DNA from 2 places in the Paenibacillus sp. FSL H3-0286 genome. Region 2 is predicted to be linked to the other one. Evidence: riboswitches for the same ligand, from Rfam matches in the RefSeq annotation. Region 2 holds a riboswitch; the other holds the start of a gene.
The links. Region 2 has a riboswitch for glycine ahead of gcvT (glycine cleavage system aminomethyltransferase GcvT). Riboswitches for the same ligand answer to the same signal wherever they lie in the genome.
Positions count from the first base shown of each region.

Region 1: it holds a riboswitch for glycine, as region 2 does, so the genes downstream of both, MHB37_RS31045 (amino acid permease) here and gcvT (glycine cleavage system aminomethyltransferase GcvT) in region 2, are expected to answer to the same signal.

Region 1 is NZ_CP150285.1:6,961,435-6,972,480, reverse strand. Features, by position in the region: gene MHB37_RS31070 (AraC family transcriptional regulator) at 1-105, shown strand, start outside; gene MHB37_RS31065 (AraC family transcriptional regulator) at 192-2,534, opposite strand; gene MHB37_RS31060 (DUF3502 domain-containing protein) at 2,622-4,157, opposite strand; gene MHB37_RS31055 (carbohydrate ABC transporter permease) at 4,229-5,113, opposite strand; gene MHB37_RS31050 (ABC transporter permease subunit) at 5,126-6,064, opposite strand; glycine riboswitch at 6,416-6,498, shown strand; gene MHB37_RS31045 (amino acid permease) at 6,646-8,058, shown strand; gene MHB37_RS31040 (metallophosphoesterase) at 8,224-9,375, opposite strand; gene MHB37_RS31035 (ATP-binding protein) at 9,558-10,775, shown strand; gene MHB37_RS31030 (DUF5643 domain-containing protein) at 10,880-11,046, opposite strand, start outside.
Region 2 is NZ_CP150285.1:6,509,012-6,520,057, reverse strand. Features, by position in the region: gene MHB37_RS29175 (peptidase domain-containing ABC transporter) at 1-224, opposite strand, end outside; gene MHB37_RS29170 (hypothetical protein) at 744-956, opposite strand; gene MHB37_RS29165 (hypothetical protein) at 985-1,206, opposite strand; gene MHB37_RS29160 (hypothetical protein) at 1,246-1,716, opposite strand; gene MHB37_RS29155 (helix-turn-helix transcriptional regulator) at 1,992-2,840, shown strand; partial or broken gene MHB37_RS29150 (reverse transcriptase domain-containing protein) at 2,909-3,885, shown strand; gene gcvPB (aminomethyl-transferring glycine dehydrogenase subunit GcvPB) at 3,934-5,394, opposite strand; gene gcvPA (aminomethyl-transferring glycine dehydrogenase subunit GcvPA) at 5,391-6,743, opposite strand; gene gcvT (glycine cleavage system aminomethyltransferase GcvT) at 6,850-7,962, opposite strand; glycine riboswitch at 8,149-8,247, opposite strand; gene gcvH (glycine cleavage system protein GcvH) at 8,474-8,866, shown strand; gene MHB37_RS29125 (flagellar motor protein MotB) at 9,295-10,125, opposite strand; gene MHB37_RS29120 (flagellar motor protein) at 10,122-10,904, opposite strand.

The sequences.
Region 1 (11,046 bases), 450 kb from region 2:
AATGATCACGTATTTCTTTGGACAAGCGATCGCTCCGGCTACTGGGACCCAATAGCTATTCTGAGTCAGACAGAAGAGTTGGCGGCTTGGCTGACAAGCCACTAATACAACGTGTATTCCAAACCTAAAAGGCCCCCTTCGGGTGCCTTTTTAGGTTTTTTTGGAGATGGTTCGCCGCCATGTTCTATGTGTCATTCTCCAGCTGATTCTGCAGTAACATCAAGATAATTGATCCTGTATTGCGACGGTGACAGCCCATATTTCTTCTTAAAGGCAGCAGCAAAATAAGAACTACTATTAAAGCCAACTTCGCTGGCAATGTCGTTAATATTGAAATCTTTCTTCTCCACCAGTAGAGCTGCGGCTCTTTGCAGTCTTAATTGATTTATATAATCTGGAAAGGTCTTCTGCGTATAGCTGTTGAACAGTTTGCTAAAGTACGATGAGCTCATATTGTATTTTTCAGCAAGGGCATCAATGGATAGCGTATTATCGTTAATATGCTCATGGATATACTCGATCGCCTTCATAATGTTGTTTTGCACCGTTAATGAACGGGAAGTTTTTAACTCTAAACAAGCACTGTCGAGCATTGTTTTTAGCAGGGTACTAAGCTCATCAATATTATTGCAGCTTTGCAGCTTCACATAGACATCCAGATAGATGCTACGGTATTCCTTATTTTCTACTATAGAGTTATGCGCTAGCATAGCAGCATCAGCAAGCAAATTGGCTAAATAACTTAAACCTGCTTCATACTCAATATTCTTCACAAGCTCAAGTAAAGCTTCTATATTTTCAAGAGGGATTGTTTGCAATTGGTTGCTTTTAATTAGCTCCAAAATCTTCTGTGTCAACTCATTCGCTTGCCCTTTGGATAGACTACTTGGTGTAAAGGTGTCAAAGATAAAGTACGACTGCATGTAGCAAAACAATTTATTTCTTATCAAATGTTGGACTTGTTCATAGGAATCCGGTAATTGCTGCAAGTTATATGCTATTTGTGAAATGCCTATAGTGATATGAACTTTATAGTTCTCGGCAAGCTTATGAATCATTTGTTCAGCGTATTGCGCCACAACTTGCAGATCGTTTAGTAAAATAGCCGACCGTCCTTCGCTGACAATTAGAATGAACTGATTGCTGCTTATCGGATAGGCTTTATAATCTATTTCCTGGCTCCATATTTGTTGCCCGACATTTTGCAAAAGAAGTAAGAGATTATAATCGAGATCTAGAGCAGAAGGTGCAGTAACTTCTAAACTGATAACGCGATAATGTCCTTGATCTCCTAGCTTTTCTTGCAGGCTTTTCAGTTCTCGCGGCAGTTGCGGGTCTGCATTTTGTTGACTATAGTTACGCTTTTGAAGAAAATCTATAAATTCATTGCTGCTGTGCCGTGATTCCAAGGCACTCATTTTAGAAAGCGCTTTCGATATTGTCAGTGATGCTGTTTGTATCTCATCATAATGATTTCCATGTTCTTGCTCCTCTTCATCATCCTGCTCCGAGTTTCTGAAGGCTGTATAAATATTGAGCAGCATATGATTAACTGGTTTGTAAACTTTATTAGTGAACACATAACTTAATAATAGCGCAATGAAAATAATGAAGATGGAAAAGATAATAATCGCATTTCTAGCCTTAAGTAATTGTTCAATACTGTTTTGATAATCCATGACGGAAACGATACTGTATCCTTCATGCCCATTATTTACATAGGAAATTACTATATCTTCATCTTTACCCTTATTTTTTGATGAATAGCTGTTATAGCCATCTGTGGCATGCGCTATTTCATTTAGTGTAGTTGGTGCTATGGGATAATTATTGTTTTGTTCAGTTATAATTTGGCTTGTTTGATTATCTACGATTAATATACTGTCAGACTGATCTTCATAGCTGGAAAGAATGCTCTTACGTAATGTTTCCGTATTGGAGACTATGATAATACCACTTTGACTAGTGCCGTATAAGGCTGTGCGCGAGGTTTGAAAAAATACGAGTCGCTGGCTGCCATCTGCTAATGTAATCGGAATAGGATAACGATCCGTCTTAGATTGCAGTACTTGCTTTAAAATATTTTGTTTTTCATTTCGATTAAGATAGTAGTCATCCAGTTCATAAATAATGTCATCCTGATTAAAAAAGAAAATGGAGTTGACGGATTCGTTCGCATTCAAAATCGGGTGTAAGTTATTGCTTATCTCTATCGCGTCCAATACGCTGGTGTTTTCATAGTCATAAATGTAAGAAATAGATTTGGGCATTTTATTAATAAGCTCTGTCAGGCGACGGTATTGATCTAGTTTGCTGTTGTATACGGTACTGATATTTTCCAGCTTATTTCGCAACATGTCATTAATTTGATTTTTCATATAAACATTAAAATATTGGAAGGCCGCAACATTGATAATAATTACAGTAATAATAGAAATGGATAAAAAGTTCATATAGACTTTGAACTTAAAGCTTTTGCGCCATCTATTGGCATATTTACTTACAAATTGTTTGCCTGGATTCAACAGCTTCAATAGCTTCATTCCCTCCTTATATGAAATTATGAAGGAATAGCCTAATTGTGAGTTGATGAATCAGGCTATTCCGATAGTCATATAAGCTTAATTAGTTGCTTTTTTGCTGGAAATGAACTCACTAAATTGTTTTTGATATTCAGCAATAAATTTTTCTAAACCGGCATCACGCAGCTTTTTCAAGGCAGTGTCAATATTGGAGTCATAGTCTTTAAAACCTTGTGATATGGGTTGTATATATTCTTGTTCTACGGCTTGCATTTGAGCGTATTCCGTTTTTACGGGCTCCATGTTGAAGGAGAAGCCAATATCTTTTTGTAGTATCGAGCCTTCGTTCCAATTTTGATACGTACTGATTTGTTCTTCAGTAATATAATCTCTAAATCTTGTAAAATGAATGTTATCAGGCAACCAAGTGTCGAACAATGTATCTTGATTAATAAACTCAATCTGTCCATCAGCAGTTAGGTTATAATCTTTGCCTTCAACGCCATACAGAATAAAGTCTGTCCATTCTTGACTGCTTTGCAGTAAGTTAATTAACTTCACGTAACCCTCAAGTTCAGCACCCTTTACATTAGCCCCAACTGCAAACGCTGTAGAATATGTGCCGCGTGACATTAGTGGTTTTTTCGCAGGATCACCTAAATAGTAGTTTTTGAACACCGCATTAGGGTTAGCTTTGCGTATGGCATCCATATACTCAAATACGCGATAGCTTGCACCCATGCCGAATAAGGCTTTGCCTGCAAAAAACGATGAATCTGCTTGTGCAGGATTTGACAAGGCGTAGCTTGGGATAAGACCTTCTTTATTCCATCTGCGGGCGATATCCGCCATTTGTTTGTATTCATCCGATTCATAAAAGCTGTAGACAGTCGGATCTTCCGGCTTGTTGCCATCGGTCATAATAAAGCTATACGGCTGATAAATATTAATGTTTGAATTAATCGAGCCATTGAAGATATTCAAGCTCCAGCCGCGTCCTGAGCCAATCATATCAGGATATTTTTGCTTTGCCAATTTGTAAAATTGCTCAACATCCTCAACGGTTTTCAAATCGGCCATACCGACTTCTTGCAGCAGATCCTCTCGTGCAATAATCACATAATTTTCTCCAGCATTTGGTTTATTGCCGAAAGGTAATGCATATTGCTTTCCGTTGACCTTCCAGATGTCAAACGCTTCATCGCCGCCCGTATTCTTTTTTAAATCGCCAGCATATTTTTCAGCAGCTTCAGTCAAATCAGCGTAATAGCCCTTGGCAACGGATTTTGCCATAAATGCAGTATCGGTATATGTGGCGAATTTTTCGCCGGATGATAGCATTAGCTCGGTTTTACCAGTTGCATACTCGGTCCACGGTAAATATTGAATACTTACATCGACGTTAATCGCTTGCAGAACCTTGTCATGAAACTCATTTTTCGCAAAATCAGCCATACGTTTTGACTGCTCCCCGTAAAGCACTAACGTTGCTTTGGTCGGCTGATCGCCACTGCCATTATTGTTATTGTTGCTACCAGCTTCGTCCCCTTGCGACTTGCCGCCGCATCCGCTTAAAAGTCCCGCCAGCAGTAAAGATGCAAGCAGTAAGGTGAACCCTTTTCTCGATTTGCCCATAAGAACACTCTCCCAAATTTATATTTAGCCTACTAAATTCAAATAGGCCTAACTACTATTGTTTTTTCTTATTATCCTTTTACAGCGCCAACAGTAACGCCCTTAACAAAGTACTTTTGTACAAAGGGATACAGCAAGATAATCGGACCAATCGCAATACAGGTAATTGCCATCTTAATCGTTTGCGAGGGCAGAATAACATGGCCTGCCATGGTGCCACTTGGATTGGCTGCAAGGTATTGAATATTGGCCATCATTTTGTACAAGATGTATTGCATCGTATATAGCTCGGGATTATTATTGAGCATTAATGGTAAATAGAAGTCATTCCAATATTGCAGTGCATAAAATAATGAGATCGTAACAAGCCCCGGTTTGGCTAACGGCAGCATCATTTGCATAAAAATCCGCCCATGACCAGCGCCGTCAATTTGTGCACTTTCCAGCAATTCATGTGGGATGGACTTGAAGAAATTACGTAGCAGATACATATTGAATACATTTATTGAATAAGGCAAAATCAATGCTGCCAACGAATCCTTCAGGCCGAAAAATTGTGTGGTCACTAAATACCACGGCAACATACCGCTGTTAAACAGCAGAGTAAAGTAAGCGAAGAACGCCAGTTTATTACGGTGCTTAAAATCTTTTACGGAAATGACGTAGGCAAAGCATGCTGTTATCGACACCGATAGTAGTGTGCCAAATATTGTCGTAAACAATGTTATCTTGTAGGCTTTTAAGATCATAAAATCAAGATTGGAAAATACATAACGGTAAGTATCCAATGAGAAATGACGTGGAATAATCGAAAAACCTTGCATAGTGATCGCCATTTCATCAGACAGTGAACCGGAAATCGCTAAAACAATCGGGAACAAGCAGAATAGTGCAAATATTGCTGAGCAGACATAAAAGGCTATATTAGTTAACTTATCAGCATTTGATCGTTTCAAATAGACACCCCCTTAAAATAATGTGGAATCTTTGTCGTACCAGCTTGTAATCTTGTTAGCGATAATAACAAGGAAGAAGCCAAAAACAGATTGATATAACGAAATCGCCGACGCAAACGCCATCTCACCATTTCTTACGCCGCTGCGATAAACAAATACATCGATCAGATCCGTGAAGGGTAACAAAATCGGGTTCATATTCGTCAAGCCGATAATCATATTTAGGTTACCGCGCAGCATATTGCCGACCGATAATAGAAACAAAATAATGATGGTCGGTTTAAGCATAGGAATTGTAATTTTAAAAATTTGCTGAAGTTTACTGGCGCCATCTACCTCGGCGGCTTCATACATGGAGGAATCAAAGCCAGTCAACACACCAAAATAAATAATGGAGTTATAACCTGTACTTTGCCAAATCACCACAATGACCAGAATCGGAATCCAAATCCACGGCGTAGCATAAAAATCATAAGTTGAACCGGTGATGCTTTTAATAATCTGATTTAGAAAGCCTGTTTCATTATTCAAAATTGCATTTAGAATGGAGCCAATAACCATCCAAGACATAAAAAACGGAAAAAACATAATGCTTTGATTAACTTTGACGAATCGGCGACTAGAAATTTCATTGAGCATAATAGCAATCGCTACCGCGAAGATGGTGCCAAATACAAAAAATAAAATATTGAACATTATCGTATTAAATGTCGCCCGCATTGCAGTATCAAAATTGTTAAAGAAAAATTGAAAGTTTTTAAAGATGGGATCTGCCCATGGGCTGTTAAAAATACCTCCGTCAAAGCGATATTCCTTAAACACTAAAATCGACCCTGCCATTGGCAAGTAGGAAAAGGCCAACAGCGCTAATATGCCGGGCAGTGCCATCATATAAAGAAGCCCGTCTTTTTTGAGTGCGCTCATAAACCTATTGCTTGTTTTTTGTCTCAAATAAATTCCCCCTCACTTAGTTGCCATGCATAACAAGCTGCCTGTACTCCTCTAATAAAACGCTTTCAAAAGCTAAATGAAATACGTACTCCAAATAGTAATCTTTTGGGCCTTAAAGTAAATCGCAATTAGAGGAGAAGCTTTTAAAAACGAGCATTTTACCCTCGTTTAGGCTATTAATTTCTCGCATTTTTATTAAAAATCCGTATTATGTGTTTAAATCCAGCGGTAATTAATGTTATTGACAAAATATTTGACAATGATTAGTATTGAAAAATATTAAAAATGAAGTTAGCGGCATAACAATTAAATAATTCGCAAGCTATGATTGCTATGGATCACACTATAGCAGGAGCAGCTTCTGGAGAGACCGTGGGGGATTCCCCCGGCGCCGAAGGGTTCACAATCTCAGGCAAAAGGACAGAAGAGTACTAGATAATTCATTTGTTATTCTGATCATCGTCAGAATAAAGGAATGTATTTTATTTATTATTCTTAGACCTAAGAGATTGGAGCGTATCCAATCTCTTTTTTGTTATCATTTTTACTTGTACATTTTTTCACATAAGGGGGAGTTTGAAATGGCAGTACAAGAATTAAAGAGAGATTTAGAGAATCGGCATGTTCAGCTCATTGCGATTGGTGGAACCATCGGTACCGGATTATTTTTAGGATCAGGTAAAGCTATACAGCTGGCAGGACCATCCATCATTTTTGCTTATTTAATCGTGGGTATCGCTATTTTTTTTGTGATGAGGGCATTAGGAGAACTTCTGTTATCTAAAGCAGGTTATCAATCTTTTACAGACATTGCCGAAGACTATCTTGGACCGCGGGCGGCGTTTGTAACCGGATGGACCTATTGGTTTTGTTGGATCATGACGGCTATGGCCGATATTATAGCTGTTGGGGTCTATGTACAATATTGGTTTGATATCCCGCAATGGATACCCGCAGTCATTTGTTTGATTATTTTATTAGGGCTCAATTTATTAACGGTAAAAAGCTTTGGCGAATTGGAATTTTGGTTTGCTTTAATTAAGGTAATCACTATTCTCGCATTGATTGCTATCGGGGTAGTCTTACTGGTGATTGGATTCAAAACAACTACCGGAACGGTTGCGCTCAGTAATATTTGGGCACATGGGGGAGTATTTCCAAACGGGATTTCAGGGTTCCTGCTTTCATTTCAAATGGTTGTGTTTGCTTTTGTGGGTGTGGAATTGGTAGGCGTATCGGCAGCAGAGACCTCCAATCCAGAAAAAACTATCCCATCGGCGATTAATAAAATACCTTTACGAATTCTATTTTTCTACGTGGGTGCTATTATTGCCTTATTATGCATCAACGCTTGGACAGAACTAAACCCGGCAGAAAGTCCTTTTGTTAAAACATTTAGTTTAGTGGGGATTCCGATTGCCGCGGGGGTTATTAACTTCGTTGTATTAACTTCAGCTGCGTCCGCTTGTAATAGCGGGATGTTCTCAACAAGCCGGATTCTATACAATTTAAGCAGAAATGACCAGGCTCCAGCCAACTTTGCAAAGCTTAATAAAAATCATGTACCAAGTAATGCTTTATTCATATCCACGCTTGTCTTATCTGTAGGCGCTTTGTTGAGTAAGCTGATTCCGGAGACGGCTTTTGGCATCGTGACAACAATTAGTGCCATTTGTTTCATCTGGGTTTGGGGCGTCGTTCTAATTTGCCATTTGCGATATAAAAAGACGAAGCCGGAATTGCAGGCCAAATCAAAATTCAAAGCACCGTTTACACCCTTTGTGAATTATGTTGTTCTAGCTTTGTTTGCAATCATACTCATAATTATGCTATTTGCTGATGAAACTCGTCCGGCCTTATTGTTGACGCCTTTATGGTTTATATTATTATTTGTTTTGTATTCGATAAATAGAAGAAAGAGGGAAAGAATAACGCCTGATCCAAGAGCACGTCTCGAAGGTATTCGGACTAACACGGAGATCCGGCATGATTAGTCGATGAGGGTGCTTGCTGATATTACAGTTGGATAGGCAGACATAGAAATCCACCACCGCATACGGTGGTGGATTTTCTCATTAATGTGGTCGATGCTCTTTTTCGAACTTATGTATGCTATCGGGATATTCTTCCATATTTTTTAATCAGTCTAAAATTATCCTCTATTTAAAATCAACTTTGATTTGTGCTATCTCACTATTCGTGCCAATTCGTAATGGCGGTCCCCAAGTCCCTGCACCAGATGTAACGATGACGTGAGGGCTGTTTGGATTCTTCTGATAGTGGCCATAATCTACTGTAAACATAGCATTGGTGATCAGATTTGCAGGGAATACTTGTCCTTGATGCGTATGTCCGCTAAGTATCAAATCAACGTCATCTGCGTATTCAATCCTATTGGTTGGTTGATGATCCATTACGATAACGGGCATATTTGTATCAATGTCACTCATCACTTCTGAAGTAATTGCTCTGGGGTTCCCTTGATTACCAATCGGTGATGAATCCCTTCTGCCAACAACAACGAATTGATTATCAATAACGACATGCTCATCATTTAGAAGTTTGATATTACTCTTATCTATAAAGTTCACGATCTCATCGTATGAGCGTCCTGCATCATGGTTACCTAAACAAGCATAAACTCCATAGGTTGACTGAATAGTACTTAATAACTCTACTCCTTTGGAAGGGTTAGAGAGCGCATAGTAGTTACCATTAAATATATCTCCTGTCATCAACACCATATCCGGCTGTAGTCCATTAATACGATCAACAACGTCTTCAATAAACTTTACATCATTTACGTAGCCTAAATGTAAGTCGCTGATCAGGACGATATTTAACTGATCTAATGAAGTGTTTTTATGTATTTGGAGCGGATAGGTGACTTCTTTTAAATGATTTGCATTATAAATCCCATAGGACACCAATCCTATGACTAGAATTAATACTATGGACCTTGTATGAAAAATGACACGTGCTGGTATAGGAGAAGGGAGGACCTTGATCCATTTACTAATTAGTAAGATTACATCTGAAAGGATCAAAAGCAAGAACAAATAGAAGTAGATACCCATCCAATAGTCCCCGAACTGACCAATAAAATTAACAATATTTGAATCGGTCGTCATAGCTGAAGAAGACAATAGTAAATTAATAATGATTGATAACGCACATAAGCTGTAGATGACTCCATATATGATCCCGTTTATATGTAAAAATATATGTTGTAACCATTTAAAAATCTTTCTCGCAATGTAATAGTTAGTTGCCGCGTACATAGCGAATATAAATAAAAATGCAAATACCATAGGGAACACCATCCTAATGCTTTAGATATCAGAACTAAAGTTAATACAATGATTATAGCAATAATTACTAGTTTCAGAAATTAAATGGGGTATTGAGTTTACTGGTTTTTTCAGTTATTGTTTATTACTATTTCAGCTGATATAATTCTTATTTCGACAATCAATTTAAAAGTGGTGAATTCATGAGAGAGTTCTACAGTCGGGTGAATCGAAAAACCTATTACATATTAATGTTAATGATCATCGTTCTTATGATGTCTGGATTAATACTATCTACTCTAGAGTTAGATGGAATTGATTTTGGTTATATCATTCATTTTTTATGTGTGGCGTTTCTAACGGTTTGTTTATGGATTTACCCTAAGCATGAGACACATACTTTTAGAAAGATTATCATTCTATTTGGATTTGCGTATTTTTATACGCTATTCTTTTTATATCCTCAAACTTGGACTACCTATATCCTCATTTGTCTTATTCCTGCACTCTCTATTCTATTTTTTGATTTAAAATTGTTTTATTTTTCCTTCATTATAAATGGAATACTGATGGTAATTACATTTGGCTATATCCTCTTGATTGATAGAGGGGATCTATATACATATTTACATTATGATATTCTAGGGAATTTCATTAATATAATAGCGGTTCAAGTGTTATTATTTTTCATTTTTCAAATATCATTTAAACGGATGAAAAAACAGCAGCTTTATTATGAACAATTACAGCAATCTGAGCGCTTAAAGATGGTTGGACAATTAACTGCTGCCGTTGCGCATGAAATTAGAAATCCAGTGACAGTGGTTAGAGGTTTTTTGCAGTTTTTTGATGAGGATCCTTCATTTGATGATCCTATGAAAAGAAAATTTAAATTAATGATTGATGAATTGAACACAGTAGAACAGATTATCTCGCAATTTCTAACCCTTTCAAAGCCAAATGGAGAACAAAAACTTGAAAAAGTAGATGTGAAGGATGTTATTGAGAGTGTCACAGGATTGCTCCATTCTTATGCAATGTTATCTGATAATCAAATTGTTACCTATGTAGAAGAAGACTGCAAGATCTCTATTAATAAAATTGAATTTAAGCAGCTGCTTATTAATATAATAAAAAATGCTTTAGAGGCTTCGGATGTTGGTAAATCTGTCTCTATTATGGCGAATAGGAACAATAATTTTATTGAGATAACAATCATCGATGAAGGAAGCGGGATGTCGGAAGCTGAGGTTAAGTCGCTAGGGACTCCTTTTTATTCATTAAAAAGTAATGGAACAGGCTTAGGATTAATGATTTGCTTTAATATCGTAGAAAAGTACGGCGGGGAAATTTATTATAGTAGTTCTGAAGGTAAGGGGACAACAGCTACTATCCGCTTTTTAGCTATAAATGACCAGTAAAACGGAACATTCTTTCCATTGAAAGAAGGGGATTACCTCAAGCCTTCGGCCGGAGAGGTAATCCCCTTTCCTAGTAAATATGTTTATATTTGCTGCGCTAAAAGTTACTTCAGAGGGATTTTGATCTCCAATTGCTTGTTGTAATTTTTAACTACATTGCCTTTGGCATCTACTTTATAAGCCCCGGTGTTGCCTTTTTCAAATACGGCTTGATACGGTCTGATAATCAGATATTCTGCCGCTGAGCTAGGTGCTTCGAACAATAAATCTT
Region 2 (11,046 bases):
AATGCCTCGTGAGTCCCTTTTACAGCCTTGGCAGTGAATCCTAATTTTTCAGCAGCTTTAACAAGGCCATAGGCGCTGGTACCCATTTTATCGGTTCCCGACATCTCGCGAATTTTAGTTATAGGATAGTTGAGACCATAGTTTTTACTTATAGTGGCGAGACAGGCAGCCCCGCAGTCTTTAATATCTTGTTGTTTGACACATTGGTATTTAGTGAATGCCATATAATCCTCCGAAAAGCAATTATTAAATGATGATTTTATATTGTGACCTGTGCTATACAACGAATCATTTATCTTTGTTGCTCATGTAAAATGCAATGAAAAATCCGATCAGGCCTAACGCCACTAATCCTACGCTTAATAAAATATCTCCAGATCTATTGTCACTTCGAATAATACCTTTTGAAGTTAACATATCTAATATGACTAAAGAAAAATAGATGAAAGCATAAATAAAAACTGCTATAAATGTCTTGTTTTTATTTTTCTTATATATATATATACCTGTTAGAAAAATTAAGAAATTCATTATAAACCATTGGGATGGGAGGATTATATTAGGTCTTACAATTAATAAGAATGATATTACTAGCCCTAAAGTAATGTCTATTCTAATTAGATACGATATTAATTTATCTATTTTCAAAAAAATCACTCGCAATCTATTTATGATTATTCTCTTCTTTTATAGAAGAAAAGATGGAGACATATCCATCTGAAGATGAATGTCTCCATCAAAATTTAGAATGAAGTACCCACTAAATATCCGGCAGCCACTGTACCACTTATGTAGACAACTGCGGCTGTGGCTGTTACTGGTGCGGCAGCAACAGCAGACATGATTGTAACCATACCTAACACTCCTGCACCTACCTTGGCCCAATCAACGCCACCATCAATATTGATACTATCTTCAAGTGTAAGTTCTGAAAAACTAGGGGCATATGAAAGCATTTAATTCCTCACTCCTTATAACAGATATTTAATGTTTTAGTCCGCTACCAGTAAGATATCCAGATACTATTGATCCACCCACTGCCATAATCGCAGTAGGAATCGTTACTGGTGCTGTGGTAACAGCGGCTACCACGGTTACCATTCCCAAGACTCCATAAGCAACATTATCCCAATTTATACCTCCGGAAATCTCCATCGTTTCAATGTTGGACAATGTTGAAAATTGACTGTTAAGACTCAGTTCCATTCTATTCACCTCCTTTCGAGATAGACGAGTTTTGACTAGTTAAAGAAGACTAGGATTGATGCCAATACAAATATCTATTTTTATATTTTCACTAGTACCTTCAGATAAGTTTATATTATATGCGGATGTTATTTGATGTAGATTGTTTTGAGAGATATATTTGACTAAAAATTCATAAGCAGAATTGATGCCATTCATTTTACCTTCATACATCAAGCAAATTGCATTTATTAACTTGAATTCTTGCTTATATATAAAAGGGGGATTTTTTTTAATTTCTCCTTTTACTGGTACCATAATCTCAAAATCCACCATCTCTATGCCATTATTTCGGGATACAGAATGAGTAGAAGTGATTAAAGGACCATTCTTTTGGAGGTTATAGTTGTTTAGTGAAAGGATAAATTCGTTTAGTTTATGATGTAAACAACTGGAAGGAATAGTGTTGCGATATGAGACTAAATTAAAATACTGGAATGTTTGTTTTTCATTAATTTTATACAATTCCACTGTGTTATCTCCTTAGAGGTTTCTTTTTTCTATGACTTAAGGCACATTGAATAGAAGAGAGTGTAAGGATAATTATTAATAATAAATGGGGCATCTAGCGGTTATTTAAGTTCTACAAATGTAATTATGGTCTTTATAACAAAGTTTGAAAATATCCCCCATTGGATATTTACTAATATGAATAAATATGTTAATAGTTGGTTGAATCTTCAATATTTAAATATATAATGGTATCATTTTACATTATAAATGATGGAAATCAGGAGGAGTTGGAATTGACAGTAACATACGATCAGACAAAACTTTGGTGTTCAGCTGAAGATCTAAAAAAGGAACAAATGGATTCTATCTCTTCATTGGGTAAAGTCAAAAGTTCAAAGGCCCCACAAAGAACGAGTGCGCACTCGTTTGAGGAGATTGGCCAGGAATCTATTTATCACGAGGCAATGATTCTTTCCCTACATAACGAGATGATTAAAATTAGTAAGTTTATATCGGTAGATTTTGCGGCTTTTCTAACAGATGATATGGGGGGAATTCTCGATCTGTATTTCTCTTCAGTACATATAAAAGAAGAATTTGATAAGGCAGGAATAAGAGTTGGGAAGAGTTTTGCCAAACAGGATTTCGGGCTAAATGGTGTTTCACTTTCTATGGAAATGAATTCTATTGGAGTAGTTAAAGGGAGCGAACATACGAATTCTATATTTTCTAATTGGAACTGTGTATGTTCTCCTCTCTACTCAGATGGTGTTATAAGAGGCTATGTAGATATTTCTTTCTACAAAGGACTGCAAATCGAATTTGCTATTCCATTTATGCAACAGATAGCTGAAAACGTTACCGAGAAATGGATGTGGAGTAACCCTGAGATGCAGTTACTTAGACTAGAGTTTAGTTTTGAACAATTCAACTTGACTGCCCGAGAAAAAGAGGTGGCTCAAATGTGGTTATGTGAAAAAAGTGCATTGTGTATTTCTAACGAGTTGGGAATTAGTGAAGGTACAGTTAGAAATGTAGTGAAGAGCATATATAACAAAATGAATGTAACTGACCGTTGGCAGTTCACTAAGAAACTTTCATTTAATCCCGTACATAATCCAGAACTTCTGTATGTAAAATAGCATTTTTTAATATGAGAAAAGGAGACCACGTGTTAAGTGGTCTCCTTTATTTAGTGCGCCCAGCCGATAGTTATGGATTTCGTCCGAAAAGACAAGGGCATGATGCGGTAAGGAAAGCCAGAGCATTCATGAAAGAGGGATATCGATTCGTAGTCGATCTAGACTTGGAGAAATTCTTTGATCGCGTCAACCATGACCGACTGATGATGAAGATTTCGGCTAAAGTGAAGGACAAGAAAGTTCTCCTGCTGATTCGTAAATATCCTCAGTCAGGTGTGATGGAGAACGGGCTAGTAAATACGACAACAGAAGGGACACCGCAAGGTGGTCCACTCAGTCCGTTGTTATCTAACATCGTTTTGGACGAGCTCGACAAGGAACTCGAGAAAAGTGGACACCGCTTCGTCCGTTATGCGGACGACTGTAACATCTATGTGAAAACACTAAGAGCAGGAGAGCGAGTGAAGGCATCCGTCACCAGATTCATTGAGACAAGACTAAAACTAAAGGTGAACCAAGCGAAGAGTGCGGTGGACCGCCCATGGAGACGGAAATTTCTTGGGTTTTGCTTTAGTAGCGATAAAGAGCCCAAGGTGAGGATAGCAAAACAGTCCTTGCAGAAAGCGAAGGCTCGAATTCGGGAGATAACGTCCCGGAAGAAAGCGATGCGAACGGAAGAGCGAATCCAGGAGCTCAATCGATACTTGATGGGATGGCACGGATATTTCTCGCTGGCGGATACGCCAAGTGCCTTTAAAGCGATGGATATGTGGATTCGAAGGAGATTGCGAATGTGTCTCTGGAAGCAATGGAAGAGCCCGAGAACCAAAGTCAAAAGGCTTATATCCTTAGGCGTGCCTAAGGATATAAGCCTTTTGAGTGGGGAAATACTCGGAAAGGGTATTGGCGAATTGCAGGGAGTCCAATTCTGCAACGTGCATTGAATAACCAATATTGGGAATCCAATGGATTAAAGAGTGTATTGGACAGATACAACTCCTTACGGAAAACCGCCGTATACCGAACGGTACGTACGGTGGTGTGAGAGGCCGGGGGCTCGCCGCCCCCTCCTACTCGATTTATTATTGAAATATTAACCGCAAGAACAATTCAAAACCGGCTTACGCGCAGCCTGTGTCTCATCCAAACGGCTAATCTCTGTGGTATGCGGTGCGTTGATTACGATTTCGGGTGTCTCCTGCGCTTCTTTAACGATCTGAATCATCGTATCGATGAAGCCGTCTAGCGTTTCTTTACTTTCGGTTTCCGTCGGCTCGATCATCATGCATTCCTCAACGGTCAGAGGGAAGTACACGGTTGGCGGGTGGTAGCCGAAGTCGAGTAATCGTTTAGCAACGTCTAAGGTGCGCACACCATACTGCTTGAGGTTTTTGCCGGACATTACGAATTCATGCTTACATACACCCGGATATGGGATTTCAAAATACGGCGCCAGACGGTGCATCATATAGTTCGCATTCAGCACGGCATTTTCGGATACCTCACGTAGTCCGTCTGGACCATAGGTGCGAATGTAGGCATAGGCACGAACCAGAATACCAAAGTTTCCGTAAAAAGCTTTCACGCGTCCAATGGATTCGTGTCCGCCGAAGTCGAGTGAGAAGCTGCTATCTTCATTCTTCACCACAGTAGGTTGAGGCAAGAATGGAATGAGGATAGATTTTACGCCGACTGGTCCGGCCCCAGGGCCGCCACCGCCATGTGGGGTACTCATCGTTTTGTGCAAGTTCAGATGCACAACGTCAAAGCCCATGTCGCCAGGTCGGGTAATGCCCATAATGGCATTGGAGTTGGCTCCATCGTAATAGAGTAGGCCGCCTGCTTCATGCACGATCTCAGCAATCTCGACGATTTGGGTTTCGAACAAGCCGAGTGTGCTTGGGTTAGTTAGCATTAGTGCGGCTGTGTCACTACCGACGGCTGCTTTCAGTGCTTCAAGATCGACCATTCCTTTATCTGTGGAAGGGATCGTGATCGTTTCAAGTCCTGCTGCTGAGGCACTAGCAGGATTGGTTCCGTGCGAGGAATCCGGCACGATAACCTTAGTACGCGTCTCGCCGCGACTTTCATGGTAGGCGCGGATCATCATGAGGCCGGTCCATTCACCATGAGCACCTGCGGCAGGCTGTAAGGATACAGCATCCATGCCCGTCAGCGCGGACAGATCATTTTGCAGGGTATACATTAATTCCAGTGCGCCTTGAATACTTTCTTCCGGTTGGTAGGGATGAATTTTGGCGAAGCCGGAGAAGCGGGCAACATCTTCGTTAATCTTCGGATTGTATTTCATCGTGCATGAACCGAGTGGATAGAAGCCATTGTCTACACCAAAGTTACGACGTGAAAGAGAAGTGTAGTGGCGAATGACATCCACTTCCGATACTTCTGGAAGTACGACGGGTTCGCTACGGAGTAAACCTGATGGAATCAGGGACTCCAAGGTTTCTTCCTGTGGTACATCGCATAGTGGCAAGGAGTAGGCCGAGCGGCCCGGACGGCTTAATTCAAAAATTAGACTTTGCTCCGGTTTCATAAACAGCCCTCCAGTGCGCTAGCGAATTGGTCGATTTCGGTTTTGCTTCTTTTTTCCGTTACGGCAACCAGCATATGTCCAGCAAGTTCAGGATAATCACGACCCAGATCATAACCGCCGAGATAACCGTCCTTCAGCAGCTTAGAATTAATAGCGGTCACGCTGCTGCCTTCAGGAAGCTTCACAACAAATTCGTTAAAGAATGGGGAGGAGAAGGCAAGTTCAGCACCTGTTAGTCCGCTAAGTTTATTAGCAGCGTAATGGCTTTTGCGAATATTTAGTTCGCCTACTTCACGCATGCCTTCTTTGCCCATAACGGACAAGTAGACGGATGCGCAGAGAGCCAGCAGTGCCTGATTGGAGCAGATATTCGATGTCGCTTTTTCACGACGAATATGCTGTTCACGCGCTTGAAGTGTAAGAACGAAGCCACGTTTACCATTACGGTCTACCGTTTGGCCAACGATCCGGCCTGGCATGCGGCGCATCAGGTGATCAGCTACGGCAAAGAATCCGCAAGTTGGACCCCCGAGAGAAGCTGGAATACCGAGTGGCTGAGCATCACCGACTACGATGTCGGCTCCAAGTTTGCCCGGAGCTTCAAGTACACCAAGAGCTATTGGGTTCGCGCTGACTACAAGAAGACCTTTAACCGCATGGATCAGCAGCTCAACCGAGCGAAGATCCTCAATGCTACCGAAGAAGTTAGGCGATTGCATCAGTACTGCGGCAGTATCACCATCGATAGCTTCAGCAAGCTTAGCTTGATCGGTAACACCGTCTTTATAGTCAATCTCCACCACCTCCAGACCCCAAGCATTAGCCGAAGTACGTAGCACTTGGCGAGCCTCAGGATGAACGGTACGGGAGACGATTAATTTTTTGCGTTTGGTAGCACCAGCCGCGAGAACCGCTGCTTCGGATAAAGCTGTAGCGCCATCATACATACTGGCATTGGCAACTTTCATACCGGTTAGTTCGCAAATGTAGGATTGGAATTCGAAGATCGCTTGCAGCTCACCTTGGCTGATCTCCGGTTGGTAAGGAGTGTAGGCAGTGTAGAATTCAGAACGGGAAATGACATGATTTATGACCACAGGGATGTGATGATCGTATAATCCGGCACCGAGGAAGCTGGCGTGAGAATCAAAGTCGGCATTTTGGTCAGCCAAACCTTTCATGTGGCGCAGCAGGGCGTATTCATCGAGTGGTTCAGACATCGGCATAGTGCCTTGGTAACGTACCGCTTCAGGAATATCGGAGAACAGCTCATCTATAGACTCAATCCCGACGGCCTCCATCATCTCTACGCGGTCCTGTTCTGTCATGGGCAGATAACGGTGCTTCATTAAGGTTTCACTCCTTGGCTTTTTTAAAATATAAGAAAGTACAATTTTCACGCTATACTTTATTCTTCTATTTCTCGCTTAAAAGCTCACCGTCCTTATATGGACGCTAAAGGCGTTTATACTTGTAAAAAGGGGCCTTAATCACTACAGCCTTAAGCTGCTTACCGCGTATCTCTACGTAAACCTCTGTGCCTATTTCACTGTAAGCAGCATCAATCAAAGCCAACCCCAGGTTACGTTTCAGCGTAGGGGACTGTGTTCCGGTTGTGACCTCACCAATCTTAACCCCATCTGCCCAAACAGGATAATGGGAGCGTGGAATGCCTCGATCAATCATTTCTAGGCCGACAAGGCGACGGGGAATCCCAGTTTCTTTTTGCTGTATTAGTGCATCGCGTCCGATAAAGTCTATTTTGTCCAGCTTCACGAAGAACTGTACTCCTGCTTCAAGCGGGGTGATGTCAGCGGATAGCTCCTGACCGTACAGTGGTAATTTTGCCTCAAAACGCAGGGTATCCCGTGCACCCAGTCCAGCAGGTGTTAATCCGTGGGGCGCGCCTGCTGCAAGCAGTCCGTTCCATAACGTTTCTGCACCTTCCAGCGGAGCGTAGATCTCGAAGCCATCTTCACCGGTATAACCCGTACGGGAGATAAGTACCTCTACACCGCAAACGGTAGCGCGTTCGATGAAATGGAAAGGCTTGAGTGCTGAAATAGGAGCATCAGTAACTTCCGCGAGAATGGTCTCTGCCAGAGGACCCTGCAAGGCGAGCAAAAGCGTCTCGTCAGAGACATTAGTGAGCGTGACTTCATCGAATTCAGAGGTCAAATGCTCTTGCAGCCACTGCAAGTCCTTGTCGATGTTGGAGGCATTAACGACGAGCATATAACGCCCTTCGCTTAGGCGATACACGAGTAGGTCGTCGACAACTCCGCCATTTGGATAACAGAGCAGTGTATATTGTGCCGCACCATCCGTGAGGCGGCTGACATCATTGGTTGTCATTTTTTGCAAAAAGGCTTCTGCACCGTTTCCAATCACCATGAATTCACCCATATGCGAGACATCGAACAGCCCAGCCTGCTGGCGAACGGCTTCGTGCTCTTTCACGATACCTGTAAACTGTACTGGCAGCTCCCAGCCACCGAAGTCAATGCACCTGGACTCCGCATAAGCGGAATAGAGATCATAAAAAGGTGTTCTTCTCAAAGCATCCATGTCGTCACTCCCCTTGATCTGATTACATACGAAAAAAGGACAGGCAGAAGCAATCATGCATAAATGCACAAATCGCTTTCTGCTCTGTCCTTTGTACCTGAGAGTTACCCTGCCGTAACTAGCTTGCAGGTTTCCCCGTTGGTGATCTGACGCATCTAGCCTTGCGTCTGATGCTCTCCAGAGATACGTCCGACAAAGGTCCTTTTGCCTGAGAGATTCACCCCTGTTAGGGCTTACTCCTTCGGCGCCGTCTTCAAGTGAGACAGTCTCTCCCTATGCCATCATCCGCAATTATATTTCTTCGAGAAACGGTTATTGTCTATAAAAAGACGACAACGTCATTTCTTCTTGTATGTCTCCATTAAACGGGTATAGTCGGGCGCTGTCAACAAGAAAACGTCGAAAAAATGACAAATTTAAATTTCCTGTTAGTAATATTGACATTGTGAGCCGGGATAACTTAGGCTATAACTAAATTTAGAACTCCAAATTGGAAATGAGGCGGCTTGAAATGAGTGAAGTATTAGACAACCTTCTTTACAGCGAAGAGCATGAATGGGCACAGCAAGTAGAAGGGCGAGTAGTACGTGTTGGGATTACGGACCATGCTCAGCATTTATTAGGCGACATCGTATTTGTTGAGTTTCCTGAGGTAGGATCGACCATTTCAGCCGGTGACAGCGTAGGCAGTATCGAATCCGTTAAGACGGTATCGGAGTTGTATTCGCCCGTCTCTGGGACGGTTACCAAGGTGAATGATGGATTAGAAGCTAGTCCGGAGCTTATCAATGATCAGCCGTATGGCGGGGGTTGGATTTTTGAGATTGAAGTTGATGGAGAGTATGCTGATGCTGTAAAAGGTCTGTTAGATGCAGCTGGTTATAGCGCGTTAGTTGCTGAATAATTGGAAATCGGGGACGGAAAATAGTCTGATCAAGTGTGATATTTTTAGCAGCAAGTTTCTGTGATTCGGGGACTTGCTGTTTGTGTTTCTTATGTGGATTGTGCGAGTATTCGTAAACCCAATCGAGTGGTTTGAGGGTCTAGTGGAGTATGGAATTAGGGAAAACCTCCCTCATTTTAGACGATTATAGCGTGAGAGTTAGGGTTTTAGGAAATTCCTCCCTAATCATCTCGGTAAAACCACTATTTCAGACTAAAAAGAGTAATAATCAGGGAGAAATTCCCTCATTCCGCGATTGGATACGATAATAGGTGAATAATCAGGGAGGTTTTCCCTAATTAAATTGGATGAAGCCCCTTGTAAGCTCAATGTGGTAATTGCAAAGGCCCCTGCCGCCGAACTTAGCTCTGAGCGCAAGCAACTATATTTTATTCCACCTCTTGAAGCTGTCGAAGTACAATGATCTCTACGCGTCGATTTTTCTGTTTGCCTGCTACCGTAGTATTATCTGCTGTTGGTCGGGTATCGGCATAACCTGCATATTGAAAAGTGTCCGGGTTCAGTCCTTCATTATCTAAGAAAAAGCGCAGCACAGAAAGCGCACGAGCACCCGATAGCTCCCAATTGTCGTTATAACGTGAAGCTGATGACACTGGTGTATTATCCGTATGTCCTTCAATGCTGATCGTTGCTCCGATATCTTTGAATAAGCCAGACAACTGCTGAAGAGCAGGAAGGGCTGGTGACTTCACATCTGCTTTACCCACATCAAAAAGAAAACGGTCGCTGAGCGTGATTTCTATGCCCTGCGGTTTGTCGGCTACAAATATTTGTTCACCGAGATTATTCTCCTCCACATAGTGGGTGATCACACCCATTAACTCAGCAAGCTTCGCCTCTTGTTCTCGAAAAGCCAACTCCCGTGCTGAAGGTGTTTCATTCTCCGTTTGTTCATCAGAACCGTCATTTGGTTTTGCAGTTGCGTTCGCATTCCCATCTGTACTCTCTGGTTTGTTGTCAGGGGTCTTTCCAGCATCTAAAATACCATCCCCGCCTTCAAGAACAGTGCTGTTCGACTTGAAAGTCTGGGATAAAGAGCCGGTCACGATATTATATTTGTCAGTGTCCAGGCTGCTCATCGCATACAATATAACGAAAAATATAAGTAAAAGTGTAATTAGATCAGCGTAAGTAATCATCCAACGATCACGGCTTTCTCGATTCTCTTCCCGCCGTTTGCGCCGGTCTCTTTGTCTCATATAAAACCTCTTGCTTCTGCACGGTCATCTGTGGTGGTGTCTGAAATGAAGGAGTTCAGTTTTTTACGCACCAGCAGCGGATGATCCCCGTTCTGTAGAGAAAGAATGCCTACTAGAAGCATCTCCATGCTATGCAGCTCACTTTGGCTGCGGGATTTGATTTTGGAAGCAATGGGTAAAAATATTAGATTAGCGATGGCTACTCCGTACAGTGTTGCAGTGAACGCTACTGCGATAGAGGTACCTAGATTTGATGGGTCCGTAAGGTTGCCCAGTACCCTAATGAGTCCCATAACTGTACCGATGATCCCCATCGTTGGAGCATATCCGCCAGCGGCTTCAAAAATCTTGGCGTAGCTTTCATGCTTCAATTCTTTCGCATCCATTTCCAATTCCAAAATCTGTCTTACCTGCTCAGGGTCAGTGCCATCGACGATAAGCAACAGTCCTTCGCGTGTAAAAGGATCAGGATGCAGTTCCGCTTGTTTTTCGAGCATTAAAACGCCGCCGCGGCGGGCCACTGTGGCCATTGCGATAAGCTCTTCTGCTTTCTCTTCATCACGTTCAGGATTGCGGCCAAAAGCCATGCGCAGAGCGGCGGGAATGGAGCGTAGCTTAGCTGCCGGGAAGCTGATCATTACGGCAGCAATCGTACCTCCAAATACAATCAAAGCTGCATTAAGCTGCAGCAGTCCGGAAAGGCTTCCGCCTTCCCAGAGGTAGCCGCCGATTAGCGCAGCCAGTCCGGCCACTAGGCCGATTATTGCGGTAATATCCATGCTTCAAGCTCCTAACATTTCTGTGTATTATGGTTTGCATCGATCTAAGCAACACTGTATAATGAACGGGAACACATATTCTTATCTTCCATATTTTTTACTGTCGTATGGAGAGAGAAGATTCAGACAACAATTATAATAT